One region of the Arthrobacter sp. U41 genome, then DNA from elsewhere that is predicted to be linked to it. Evidence: riboswitches for the same ligand, from Rfam matches in the RefSeq annotation. Region 1 holds a riboswitch; each other region holds the start of a gene.

Region 1 (3,210 bases):
TGGATATCGTTTTCGCCCTGGTGCCGGTGGTCCTGGTGATCTATTTCCTGACCGAACACCGGGCGTCCGGAAGCAGCGGCCACGGCGTCAGCGCGTTCCGGAAACTGGGATTCAATTTTGCCCGCCCCGGCAGGGACCTGCTGCAGGGGTTCGGCCTGGCGGCTCTGATCGGCATCCCGTCGCTGGGCCTCTATGCCGCAGGCCGTGCGCTCGGCATCACGACGGCGATTATCCCCAGTGCGCTGGACGCCTACTGGTGGACAGTGCCGGTGCTGGTGCTCTCCGCGATCCGGCACGGGATTGTCGAGGAGGTGATCGTGGTGGGCTACCTGCTGGACCGGCTCGGCAAGTTCGGCTGGAGCCTGCCGCTGGCGATCTTCGCCAGTTCGATGCTGCGCGGCAGCTACCACCTCTACCAGGGCTTCGGGCCGTTCATCGGTAACGCCGTCATGGGCGTTATCTTCGCGCTGGCCTACACCAAAACCCGGCGGGTGATGCCGCTGGTGATCGCCCACTCGGTGCTGGACATCGTGGCCTTCGTGGGCTTCAGCCTCTTCGGCAAGGCCATCGGCCTGGGCTGAATGTGCACAACGCAACGCGGGGTCACTTCGCGCCCATCCGGAGGCTCCGGATGGGCGCGAAGTGACCCCGCGTCGCCTGTATTAGAAGATTTCGGCCGCCATCGGTGGGTGACGTCGTTGGCACCCGCTGATGGCGGCCGAAGTGTGGGGCGGTGGAGTGCTAGATCGTGACGGCGCCGGAGGCCGTCTCGAACGTGACGGAGAGGATACCGGGTGTCCCGCGGGGAGCGAGCCAGTTCACGGCCACGTCTTCGAGCGGCTTTTCGACCGGAACACCGAGCCATTCGGTGACCCGCTCGGCCGAGCCGGCGATCGTGAGGGCGGACATCTTGACGTTGCTCTCGTAGGCCTTCGACGGGTGGAGTTCCGGATCGCCTTCCCACTTGAGCATGTACGGGACCTGGGGATCGGCGATGAGCCCGAGGATGCCGATCTGCTTCCAGACCAGTTCGCGGCCGTCGGGGAACTTGCGGTTGCCGCTGACGGCGGACCGGCCAAGGCGTTCCTCAAACGGGGCCAGGTCGTCCACTTCGACGCACCAGCCCATCCAGCCGCCGCCTGCTTCGGAGCGTGCACGGACGGCCTGGCCGAAGGGTGCCTTGTCCGAGGCCGGGTGGTTCAGGACCTCCACGACCTCGAGGTATTTGTGTCCCGCGAGCGGGATAATCATGTTGCGGGTCCCGAATCTGGGGTGTACTCCGCCCTTCACGGCTTCGACGCCGAGGGCAGACGCAATTCGTTCGGTGGTGGCAGCGAGGCCATCTTGTTCACAGGCGTAAGAGACGTGATCCATGCGCATGCCTTCATCTTGGCACTTTGTGATGGGGCTCTCAGCTTAGGTGCCCCTTACCGTGGTGGGATCTCCGATGTCACGGCCCCGGGACCAGCATCGTTCCTTGTCAACGGCAGTCAACGGGGGACGGCAGGGGCCCCATCGCCCCCGCCGGCCGCCCCACTTCATCTTCGTCACAAAGCTATCCACAGCCATGAACCGGTTCCTAGACTGGGGGCAAGGTCATGAGTGCCAGCACACAGCCCCGGCTTGCTGGCCGGCAACCCTCGTATCGCGGTGGGGTGCCCCGGGTGAGGACCTGGCCGTCCGGCACCCGCCGGAAGGCAAGCGCGGCGCCAGCGCCGGCCCGGGCCAACGAGCCCCGGGTTGCCTGTGCCCGGTATCTCGAGGAGTGTCCCGATGTCCAATGCCTGGTCCTTCGAAACCCGCCAGATCCATGCCGGCCAGGAGCCGGACAGCGCCACCGGCGCCCGCTCGCTGCCGATCTACCAGACGACGTCGTTCGTCTTCCCCAGCGCCGAGAGCGCCGCCAACCGCTTCGCCCTGGCCGAACTGGCTCCCATCTACACCCGGATCGGCAACCCCACCCAGGACGCGGTGGAGCAGCGCGTGGCCAGCCTGGAAGGCGGGCTCGCGGCACTGCTGCTGAGCTCCGGCCAGGCCGCGGAAACCTTCGCGATCCTCAACGTCGCCGAGGCCGGCGACCACGTGGTGGCCAGCCCCAGCCTCTACGGCGGCACCTACAACCTGCTGGCGCATACGCTGAAGAAGTTCGGCATCTCCGTCACCTTCGTGGCGGACCCCGACAACCTGGCACAGTGGCGTGAGGCCGTGCAGCCCAACACCAAGCTGTTCTTCGGCGAGGTCGTCTCGAACCCCCGCCAGGACGTGCTGGACATCGAGGGCATCTCGGCGGTGGCGCACGAGGCCGGGGTCCCGCTGATCGTGGACAACACCCTCTCCACCCCGTACCTGATCCGGCCGATCGAGTGGGGTGCGGACATCGTGGTGCACTCGGCCACGAAGTACCTCGGCGGCCACGGGGCCGCAATCGCGGGTGTGATCGTGGACTCCGGCAACTTCGATTTCGGCAAGGACCCGGCGCGCTTCCCCGGTTTCAACACCCCCGACCCCACCTACAACGGCCTGGTCTACGCCCGGGACCTTGGCGCGGACGGGGCCCTCGGCGCCAACCTCGCCTACATCCTCAAGGCCCGCGTCCAGCTCCTGCGCGACCTCGGATCGGCGGTGTCCCCGTTCAACGCCTTCCTCATCGCCCAGGGCATCGAGACGCTGAGCCTGCGCATGGAGCGGCATGTCGCGAACGCCATCAAGGTCGCCGGATGGCTCGAGGCCAGGGACGACGTCGCATCCGTCGCCTACGCCGGGCTGCCCTCCAGCCCCTGGTACGAGCGCGGACGCAAGTACGGTCCCCAGGGGACCGGCGCCGTCGTTTCCTTCAACATCGCCGGGGGAGCCGAGGCCGGAAAGCGCTTCGTCGACGCCCTTGAACTGCACTCGCACGTGGCGAACATCGGCGACGTGCGCTCCCTCGTCATCCACCCGGCGTCGACCACCCACAGCCAGTTGACGGCCGAACAGCAGACCGTGGCCGGCGTGAACCCCGGCCTCGTGCGGCTCTCCGTGGGCCTGGAGCACATCGATGACATCCTCGCCGACCTTGACGCCGGATTCCGCGCGGCCAAAACCGCCTGAGCGAGCTCCCGGCACCCGGCATCCCCGCCCTTGTGGCGCGGGTGCCGGGACAGGCGTTTAACGCGGGGAGTCATACGGGCGTCACAATCTTCGCCACCTGGCCGCCGCATTTCGTAGACT
Region 2 (3,210 bases), 840 kb from region 1:
GGCGTTCTCCGGAAGGTCGTCCAGGGTGCGGGCGCCGGTGATGTCCTCGGTCCAGCCTTCGAAGTACTCGAAGATGGGCTTGGCGTGGTGGAATTCGGTCTGGGTCATCGGCATTTCGTCGTGCCGGACGCCGTCGACGTCATAGGCCACGCAGACCGGGATCTGCTCGATGCCCGTGAGCACGTCCAGCTTGGTGACGAAGTAGTCCGTGAAGCCGTTGACGCGGGAGGCGTGCCGCGCCAGCACGGCGTCGTACCAGCCGCAGCGGCGGGGCCGGCCGGTGTTGACGCCGAACTCGCCGCCGGTCTTCTGCAGGTACATACCCATGTCGTCGAACAGTTCCGTGGGGAAAGGACCTGCGCCCACGCGGGTGGTGTACGCCTTGATGATGCCGATGGAGCGCGAGATGCGGGTGGGGCCGATGCCCGAGCCCACGGAGGCGCCGCCGGCGGTCGGGTTCGAGGAGGTCACGAAGGGGTAGGTGCCGTGGTCGACGTCCAGGAACGTGGCCTGGCCGCCCTCCATGAGGACCACCTTGCCCTCGTCCAGCGCGGTGTTCAGGACATAGGTGCTGTCGATGACCAGCGGGCGGAGGCGCTCGGCGAAGGACAGGAAGTACTCCACGATCTCATCCACCTCGATGTCGCGGCGGTTGTAGACCTTGACCAGGAGTTCGTTCTTCTGGCGCAGCGAGCCTTCGACCTTCTGGCGCAGGATGGAGGCGTCAAAGACGTCCTGGACGCGGATGCCGAGGCGGGCCACCTTGTCCATGTAGGCCGGGCCGATGCCGCGTCCGGTGGTGCCGATGGCGCGGCTGCCGAGGAACCGCTCGGTGACCTTGTCCAGGACCTGGTGGTAGGGCGCCACGAGGTGGGCGTTGGCGGAGACCCGCAGCTTGGAGGTGTCCGCGCCGCGCGCTTCCAGGCCGTCGATCTCCTGGAACAGCGCCTCGAGGTTCACCACGCAGCCGTTGCCGATAATCGGAACCGCGTTGGGGCTCAGGATGCCGGCCGGAAGGAGCTTGAGCTCATACTTCTCACCGCCTACGACGACGGTGTGCCCGGCATTGTTGCCGCCGTTGGGCTTGACGACGTAGTCGACGCGGCCACCAAGCAGGTCAGTGGCTTTACCTTTGCCTTCGTCGCCCCATTGGGCTCCGACGATCACGATTGCTGGCATGGGATCCTCCCCCATTCGTTCGGGCCGAATTCCGTGTGGTTCACCAGGGTGTTCACCGGAGCTCAGCGCCGTTCATGAGAATGCCCCGAATCTACCGCTGTGCTCTTACCATCAACGCCAGAGTCCGGGGCTCTTACCACCCAAGTTTAGCCGATAGCGGTGGCGGCGACTCATTTGACCATCCAATGGACTTCCCGGTGGACTTCCCGCAGGCTGCGCCGGCGACCGGTGTCCAGCCTGCGGGAACATCGGCGTCAGGGCTTGCGCGGGGTCTCTTGGTGGAATTAAGTAAGAGTTGACCATCCCGAGCGGCCGAGGGACCTGAACCGTTGACGCCGCAGCAACCCTGCCGGACACTGCCCTGTGACGGCAAAGGTGCTACCGCCAGGACCGATGGAAAGGAAGCACCCCATGCTCCAGAACACCGACCATATCCGCGCCACCCACGCCGGTTCGCTGCCCCGCACCCCCGAGCTCATCGCCGCGAACGAGGCCAAGGAAGCGGACGGCATCACCCCCGAGTTCCTGGACCTGCTGGAAACCTCCGTGGTGGAGATCGTGCAGCGCCAGAAAGACCTCGGCATCGAGATCGCCAACGACGGCGAATACGGGCACACCATGTCCAGCTCGGTGGACTACGGAGCCTGGTGGAACTACTCGTTCAGCCGGCTCGGCGGGCTCGTGCCCACGGACGTGGACCGCTGGGCGGACGCCGCGGTGCACCGCTCAAGCCCCGGGAACATCGTGCTGACCTCCTTCCCGGACCGGCGCGACCGGCAGAAGTTCAACGATGCCTACAACGATCCGTCCTCCGGGATCCTGGCGCACCGCAAGAGCGTCACGCAGCCGAAGATCGCGGGCCCGCTGCACTACACCGGTCAGGCGCTCGTCGGCTCGGACATCGCCAACCTCAAGACCGGGATGGCCGCCGCCGGGCTGTCCGAGGGCTTCGTGGCCTCCCTGTCCCCCGGCTCCTGCGCCCGCGTCGCCAACGAGTACTACAAGACGGACGAGGAGCTCCTCTACGCCTGCGCCGACGCCATGCGCGAGGAATACAAGGCCATCATCGACGCCGGGCTCACGGTCCAGCTCGACGACCCCTCGCTGGCCGAAAGCTGGGACCAGATCAACCCGGAACCGAGCCTGGCCGACTACCTCAAGTTCATCCAGCTCAGGGTCGAGGCCACAAACTGGGCCCTGCGCGACCTCCCCCAGGAACAGATCCGGCTGCACGTCTGCTGGGGCTCCTGGCACGGCCCGCACACCACGGACATCCCCTTCGCGGACATCATCGACTCCGTCCTGCAGGTCAACGCGGGCGGCTACTCGTTCGAGGCCGCCAACGTCCGCCACGAGCATGAATGGCGCGTCTGGGAGGACACTAAGCTCCCGGACGGAAAAGTCATCATCCCCGGCGTCGTCTCCCACGCCACCAACGTCGTCGAGCACCCGGACCTGGTCGCTGACCGGATCGTACGCTTCGCCCAATTGGTGGGCCGGGAAAATGTGATTGCCTCCACAGACTGCGGTCTCGGCGGCCGGGTGCACCCCCAAATCGCCTTTGCCAAGCTGGAATCCCTGGGTGAAGGCGCCCGCCGCGCCACCGCGCGGCTCTGGTAGGAGGCCTCCGGCCGACCCGGCATTTCGCAGGGCTTGATAGACTAATAAGGATCGACCAGGAATCGGTCCACACCACATTTTCAAACCACACCGTATTCGGCGTGCCCCCGGACGGTCTGGCAGCTTCACCAATCCCGCAGGAGACTCAGCAATATATGACAGCCTTGGCCACTGAAAATTCCCGCGAACAGCTTCTGAGCCGCCGCTACGAACCTAGCGTCGCGGCCGTCAACGAGTTGTGCGACACGCTGCAGGCAACCAAAGCTGGCATGAATGTCCCGTATGTGGATCCGATGCACGACGTGGACGAGTGCCGCATCATCAGCCTCTTCTCCAACATCGGAACCGAGGACGAGTCGGGTTTCATCACTGCCGGTGACGAGGAAGCCGCCACCCGCCTGCTCGGCGTCC
Region 3 (3,210 bases), 1.6 Mb from region 1:
TGGACCCCGACCGGATCCTGCACTCCTTCCCGGACCTTGAACCCGGAACCGACGCCTGCGAGCGGGGCTGCAAGCACGACTCCAGCGCCGTCAACTGCGGCGTGGACGCCTGGGTGGCCGCCGGCCACGCGGGCGAATCCGGCCCGGCCCGGCTCAGCTCGCTGCGCCGCCTGTTGGGGACGGACCCGCGGATGGAAGCACAGGACGTCAAGGAGCTGGGCACCGTCTCCTGAGCGGGCAATCGGGGCGCGGATCGCCCTGTGCCGGGCCGCCTCCGGCGGCGCAGCCACCCGGCCTCCCGCCAGGGCGCCCGCTTTGGCGGTAGTTTGGAACCATGAGTCAACCCGCTTCGAGCTACAACGATGACCTGCGCCTTGCCCATGTACTGGCAGATTCCGTAGATTCCCAGACCATGAGCCGCTTCAAGGCACTCGACCTTCGGGTCGAGACGAAGCCGGACCTGACGCCGGTGACGGACGCCGACAAGTCCGTCGAGGAAGCCATCCGCGGCCAGCTGTCCCGCTCCCGGCCGCGCGACGCCGTCCTGGGCGAGGAGTTCGGCAGTTCCGGCCACGGCTCCCGCCGCTGGATCATCGACCCGATCGACGGGACCAAGAACTTCGTCCGCGGCGTCCCCGTCTGGGCCACGCTGATCGCCCTCGTCGACGAGGGCGAGCCGGTCGTCGGCGTCGTGAGCGCCCCGGCACTGGGGAAACGCTGGTGGGCTGCCAAGGGCGCCGGCGCCTACATGGGTCGGTCGCTGGCCGCCGCCACCCGGCTGAAGGTCTCCAACGTCTCCAAGCTCGCGGACGCCTCGCTGTCCTACTCCAGTCTGGGCGGCTGGAAGCAGCGCGGCAACCTCGATGAGTTCCTGGGCCTGACCGAGGAAGTCTGGCGCACCCGCGCCTACGGCGACTTCTGGTCCTACTGCCTCGTGGCCGAAGGCGCCGTCGACATCGCCTGCGAGCCTGAACTGAACCTCTACGATATGGCCGCCCTGGTTCCGATCGTCACGGAGGCCGGCGGACGCTTCACCTCCCTCGAAGGAGAGGACGGCCCCTTCGGCGGCAACGCCCTCGCCACCAACTCCATCCTGCACTCGGAGGTCCTCAAACGCCTCAACCCGGGGCTGGACGACCTGCTCTAGGCCCTGGCGGCGGCCGTTTCGACCGCACCTCCCGGAGCCGTGCCGTAATAAAGCGCTTCACATAAGGGCCCTGTCTTTTCCGCTCCCGCACGGATGTCCTAGGCTCGAAGCAGGTCACGAGTGCCAGCGCTAAACCCCGGTTTGCTGGCCGGCAACCCTCCATTCGCGGTGGGGTGCCCCGGGTGACGACCTGGCCGGTCCGGAACGGACCCGGCAAGCGCGGATCCCCGGTGCGTGGGGTCCTTTTCGAGCGAGGTCCCATGACGACTGCCACTTTTCCTGCCACTGCCGAACTGCCGTCCGGCGCCGGCCAGACCCTCCACGAGGCGAGGTTCGCCGTCGCCCGCCGGCCCCTGGCCGCGGTGACCGGCGCCGAGATCCAGGCCCCCCTCATTCAGGGCGGCAGCGTCCGCTACGCCAACCTGGATTACGGCGCCTCGGCCCCTGCCCTGTCCGTGGTTTCGGCGTACCTCAACGAGATCCTGCCGTACTACGCCAGTGTCCACCGCGGCGCCGGTTATGCCTCCCAGATCAGCACCTCGGTCTACGAGAACGCCCGCAGCATTGTCCGGGATTTCGTCGGCGGCCGCCCGGACGATTCGGTGATTTTCACCCGGAACACCACCGATTCCCTGAACCTGCTGGCGGGCTGCCTGCCGGTCGCCGACGGGTCCCACACCGGCGAGGTGCTCTATCTCGACATCGAACACCATGCCAACCTCCTGCCGTGGCAGAGCGTGCCGCACCGCAGCGTCATCGCCGCTCCCACCCTGGCCGCGACGCTGGAACTGCTCCGCGGGGAACTCGCTTACGGCGGCGTCAGCCTGCTCGCCGTGACCGGCGCCTCCAACGTCACCGGAGAGATCCTGCCGATCCGGGCCCTGGCCGCCCTGGCCCACGAATTCGGCGCCCGGATCGTCGTCGACGCCGCGCAACTGGCGCCGCATCGGCGGATCAATATCGCGGCGGACGGCATCGACTATCTCGCCTTTTCCGGGCACAAGCTCTACGCACCGTTCGGCGCCGGAGTGCTTGTCGGCCGTCCCGACTGGCTCGACGCCGGCACACCGCACCTGGCCGGCGGCGGAGCCGTCCAGGATGCCCGGATCGACACGGTCAGCTGGACCACCGGTCCTGCCCGGCACGAGGGCGGTTCCCCCAATGTCCTTGGCGCCGCCGCCCTGGCCCGCGCCACCCAGGTGATTGCCGACCTTGACGCGGAACAGTGGCACGCGCACGAAAACGCCATCCGGTCCTTCCTCGTCGAGGGCCTGGCCCGGATCGACGGCGTCAGGGTGCACCAGATCTTCTCGGATAGTGCTTCCTTCGATGCGCCCGCAGGCACCGGGCCGGGCACCGGCACAATCGGCGTCGTCAACTTCTCGCTGGAGGGCTACGACGCGGGCCTGGTGGCGGCCTACCTGTCGGCCGAACACGGCATCGGTCTGCGCGACGGCCGCTTCTGCGCGCACCCCCTGCTCCGGCGGCTCGGGCTGCCCTCCGGATCGCTGCGGGCCAGCTTCGGCCTGGGTTCCCGGCTGGAGGACGCCGAGCGGCTGCTCGCCGGAATCCAGGACCTGCGCCGGACCGGCCTCGGCTGGGACTATGTGGTGGACGCCGGACGCTGGGTGCCGTCCAACGACACCCGCAGCTACCCGCACTGGGCTCCCAACACACCCGGCACCGCCGGCGCCGCGCCCTGCACGCTGGACTGATGGCCCGGCGGGGGCAAAGCCAAGGAAACGCGGCCCGTGCTTCGTGCGGTAAATTCGGAAGGTACCCATCCGGACCTGCCTAAGGAGAACGCACGTGGCACGCGGCGGACCCAAACTGCACCAGGAGCGGCGCCAGAAGCTGGGGCAGAGCTTCCGGGACGGCGGGGAACACTACGAACGCGTCCGCCCGGGCTACCCCGCTGACTCGGCCGACTGGCTGATTCCCGCCGGCGCGAAGGACGCCGCGGACGTCGGCGCCGGAACCGGGAAGTTCACGGCGCTGCTGGTGGCACGCGGCCTGCACACGGTGGCCGTGGACCCTTCCGCCGACATGCTGGAACAGCTGCG
Region 4 (3,210 bases), 1.7 Mb from region 1:
CGTCCCCAGGTGGTCGAACAGCAGGCGGACTTCGACGCCGCGCTCTGCGGCTTCCTCCATCGCGGTCAGCAGATCGTCCGTGATGTGGTCCGAGCTCATGATGTAGAACTCCGCGTTGACGAAGGATTCAGCTTCACGGACGGCGGCCGCCATGGCCTTGATCGAGTCCGGGTAACCGGGCAGGAGCTCCACGTGGTTGCCGTCCACCATGGGAAGGGAGCCCAGGGTCTTGTTCAGTTCCGCCGCGGAGGACACCCATTCCGGGCCCTCGTAGCTGCTTTCCAGCATCGCCAGTTCCGAGGCGCCGGCGCGCACCCGGGCGTTCACCGCATCCTGCTGCGACCGGCGCTTGCGGGAGAGCCGGAAATTGCCGAAGAGCAGGAAGAGGACCAGGCCCACGGCCGGAACAAAGAAGATGATCAACAGCCAGGCCATGGCCGTGGTGGGACGGCGGTTTCCGGGGATGATACCGAGGGCCAGCACCCGGATGGCGAGGTCAACCACAGTCAGAATCAGGATCACCCAGGACGGAAGTGTTTCCGCCAGGGAAAATGGCCACAGCACAGGCGAACCCCTCAAGTTCCAGACCCGCGGAATAGTTCCGGAACGGGCAATCTTCAAATCCTATCCCGCGGCCTGCCGCACTAAGCTGAAGCCATGACTTCTCCTGCCCTTCCCGCCCCCGTCCCGGTGCTGGTCTTCCTGGATCCCGCCTTCGACGACGGCCGGCTGGCCGATGCGACCAAGCCGCAGCTGATGGCGACGGACCAGGGCGCCACCCGCGGCGACGGCGTCTTCGAGTCGCTGCTGGCAGTGGGCGGCCAGCCCCGCAAGCTCCAGGCACACCTGGACCGGCTGGCCGGGTCCGCCCGGCTGCTGGAGCTCGACATCCCCGCGGAGGGCGCCTGGCGCCGGGCCATCGCAACGGCGATCAGCGAATACCGGCGCCAGCATGCGCCCAGCGCCGCGGCCGTCAACGACGACGAACTGGTGGTCAAGCTCCTCGTGACCCGCGGCGTCGAGGGGGCGGCCGGGCCCACCTGCTGGGTCCAGGCCTCCGCCCCCGGCCCCACCGGGAGACGCCAGCGCGAGACCGGCGTCGACGTCATCCTGCTGGACCGCGGCTATGACAGCGATGTCGGGGAACGGGCCCCGTGGCTGCTGATGGGCGCCAAGACCCTCTCCTACGCCGTCAACATGGCGGCCCTGCGCTACGCGCACCGCCAGGGCGCGGACGACGTCATCTTCACCTCCGCGGACGGCCGGGTCCTGGAGGGTCCGACGTCGACCGTTCTGCTCGCGCACCTGGAAACCTCCGACGACGGGGCCGGCGGGGTCCGCACCGTCCGCCGGCTCATCACGCCCCAGCTCGACAGCGGGATCCTCCCCGGCACCTCGCAGGGAGCCCTGTTCACTGCGGCCAAGGCCGCCGGCTGGGAGCTGGGCTACGGCCCGCTGGAACCCCATGACCTGTACGACGCCGACGCCGTGTGGCTGATCTCCAGCATCCGGCTGCTGGCGCCCGTCAACCACATCGACGGCAAGGAAATCGGCACGCCGGAGCTGCGCCGGCAACTCACGGCGGAACTGAACGCGCTCTACGCCACCATCGAGTAGTCCCGCCCCGCACCCACCCCAACGCCGACCACAACGCCGACCACAACGCGGGGTCACTTTGCGCCCGTCCGGAGGCCCCGGATGGGCGCTACGTGACCCCGCGTTGCAGTTGGTCCCGTTACCTAACATGACGACGGCGGGTCTGCGGGCCGGCGTCGGAGGTGTTACGTTTTTTGGTGAGTAATGAGAACCGGCGCCAAGCCCTGACTGGCCGGTCGGCAACCCTCCCTTTCGCGGCGGGGTGCCTCAGGTGAATACTCGGCATATCGACCATTCGAGCTGCAAGCGTGAAAGAAGGAGATCCGTCATGCCTGACGCGTCCGCCCCCGCTGTCCCCGGTACAGCACCAGCCCCGTCCCCCGCACTCCACGGGTCCGCCGAGGAGAAACTGGCGTACCGCCTGTTCACCGGCCCCGATGACCGCGCCTTCTGCGAGCGCGTCTCGGCCGCCCTGGCCGACGGCTACGTGCTGCACGGCAGCCCGGCAGCCACATTCAACGGCGGCAGCGTCATCGTGGCCCAGGCCGTCGTGCTGCCGGCGGCAATCGCCAGCGCCGACGCCGCCGTCGCCAACGCCGTGGATGATCTTGAGTTCGACGGCGAGGGCCACGCGTGAGCTACGCCGGGGACCTCACCCCGCAGCAGGCCTGGGCCAAGCTCGAGGACGGCGCCATCCTGGTGGACGTCCGCACCGAGGGCGAATGGGCCCACATCGGCACCCCGGACACCGCCCCCGCAGGCGGGAAACGGAACGATCCGCTCTTCATCCAGTGGAATCTTGCCGGAGGCATCCCCAATTCGCAGTTCGTTGCGCAGCTGAAACAGCAGGCCGCCGGCGCCGAAGGCAACGAGCTGGTGTTCCTGTGCCGTTCGGGTGCCCGTTCCATCGCCGCTGCGGTCGCCGCGACGGAGGCCGGCTACACCTCCTATAACGTCCTCGAAGGTTTCGAAGGCGAACCGGACCGCGACGGCGAGCGCACTGTCAACGGCTGGAAGAACCGCGGCCTTCCCACCCAGTCCGGAAAGCACTAAGTGAGCTTCAACCCTGACGCCGCCGGCTGGAGCGCCGACACCCAGGCTGTCCGCGGCGGACTCGACCGCACCGCTTTCCAGGAAACGTCCGAGCCGATCTTCCTGAACTCCGGCTTCGTCTACGAATCCGCGGCCGCCGCGGAGCGGGCGTTCACCGGCGAGGACGAGCGCTTCGTGTACTCCCGCTACGGCAACCCCTCGGTGGCCACCTTCCAGGAACGGCTCCGGCTGCTCGAAGGCACCGAGGCATGTTTCGCCACCGCCTCGGGGATGTCCGCGGTCTTCACCGCCCTCGGCGCCCTGCTGGCCGCCGGCGACCGTGTGGTCGCGGCCCGTTCACTGTTCGGCTCCTGCTTCGTGATCCTCAACGAAATCCTTCCCCGCTGGGGTGTGGAGACGGTCTTCGTGGACGGCCCGGACCTGGAGCAGTGGCGGTCGGCGCTCTCGGAACCCACGACGGCGGTCTTCTTCGAGTCGCCGTCGAACCCGATGCAGGAAATCGTGGACATCGCGGCCGTGAGCGAACTGGCGCACGCCGCCGGGGCGACGGTCGTCGTCGAC

The links. Region 1 has a riboswitch for S-adenosylmethionine ahead of ASPU41_RS11880 (bifunctional o-acetylhomoserine/o-acetylserine sulfhydrylase). Riboswitches for the same ligand answer to the same signal wherever they lie in the genome.
Region 2: another riboswitch for S-adenosylmethionine. It lies ahead of ASPU41_RS08280 (cobalamin-independent methionine synthase II family protein); the one in region 1 lies ahead of ASPU41_RS11880 (bifunctional o-acetylhomoserine/o-acetylserine sulfhydrylase).
Region 3: another riboswitch for S-adenosylmethionine. It lies ahead of ASPU41_RS19255 (aminotransferase class V-fold PLP-dependent enzyme); the one in region 1 lies ahead of ASPU41_RS11880 (bifunctional o-acetylhomoserine/o-acetylserine sulfhydrylase).
Region 4: another riboswitch for S-adenosylmethionine. It lies ahead of ASPU41_RS04385 (DUF1737 domain-containing protein); the one in region 1 lies ahead of ASPU41_RS11880 (bifunctional o-acetylhomoserine/o-acetylserine sulfhydrylase).

Annotation. Positions count from the first base shown of each region.
Region 1 covers NZ_CP015732.1:2,612,799-2,616,008, forward strand. Annotated here, with positions in the region: gene ASPU41_RS11870 (CPBP family intramembrane glutamic endopeptidase) at 1-581, shown strand, start outside; gene ASPU41_RS11875 (VOC family protein) at 742-1,380, opposite strand; SAM riboswitch class IV at 1,595-1,710, shown strand; gene ASPU41_RS11880 (bifunctional o-acetylhomoserine/o-acetylserine sulfhydrylase) at 1,774-3,090, shown strand.
Region 2 covers NZ_CP015732.1:1,774,110-1,777,319, reverse strand. Annotated here, with positions in the region: gene ASPU41_RS08285 (adenylosuccinate synthase) at 1-1,179, opposite strand, end outside; SAM riboswitch class I at 1,476-1,579, shown strand; gene ASPU41_RS08280 (cobalamin-independent methionine synthase II family protein) at 1,591-2,799, shown strand; gene ASPU41_RS08275 (uracil-DNA glycosylase) at 2,955-3,210, shown strand, end outside.
Region 3 covers NZ_CP015732.1:4,223,246-4,226,455, forward strand. Annotated here, with positions in the region: gene rsgA (ribosome small subunit-dependent GTPase A) at 1-233, shown strand, start outside; gene hisN (histidinol-phosphatase) at 335-1,147, shown strand; SAM riboswitch class IV at 1,260-1,373, shown strand; gene ASPU41_RS19255 (aminotransferase class V-fold PLP-dependent enzyme) at 1,408-2,862, shown strand; gene ASPU41_RS19260 (class I SAM-dependent methyltransferase) at 2,957-3,210, shown strand, end outside.
Region 4 covers NZ_CP015732.1:925,528-928,737, forward strand. Annotated here, with positions in the region: gene cls (cardiolipin synthase) at 1-564, opposite strand, end outside; gene ASPU41_RS04380 (aminodeoxychorismate lyase) at 658-1,617, shown strand; SAM riboswitch class IV at 1,797-1,911, shown strand; gene ASPU41_RS04385 (DUF1737 domain-containing protein) at 1,925-2,233, shown strand; gene ASPU41_RS04390 (rhodanese-like domain-containing protein) at 2,230-2,649, shown strand; gene ASPU41_RS04395 (O-succinylhomoserine sulfhydrylase) at 2,650-3,210, shown strand, end outside.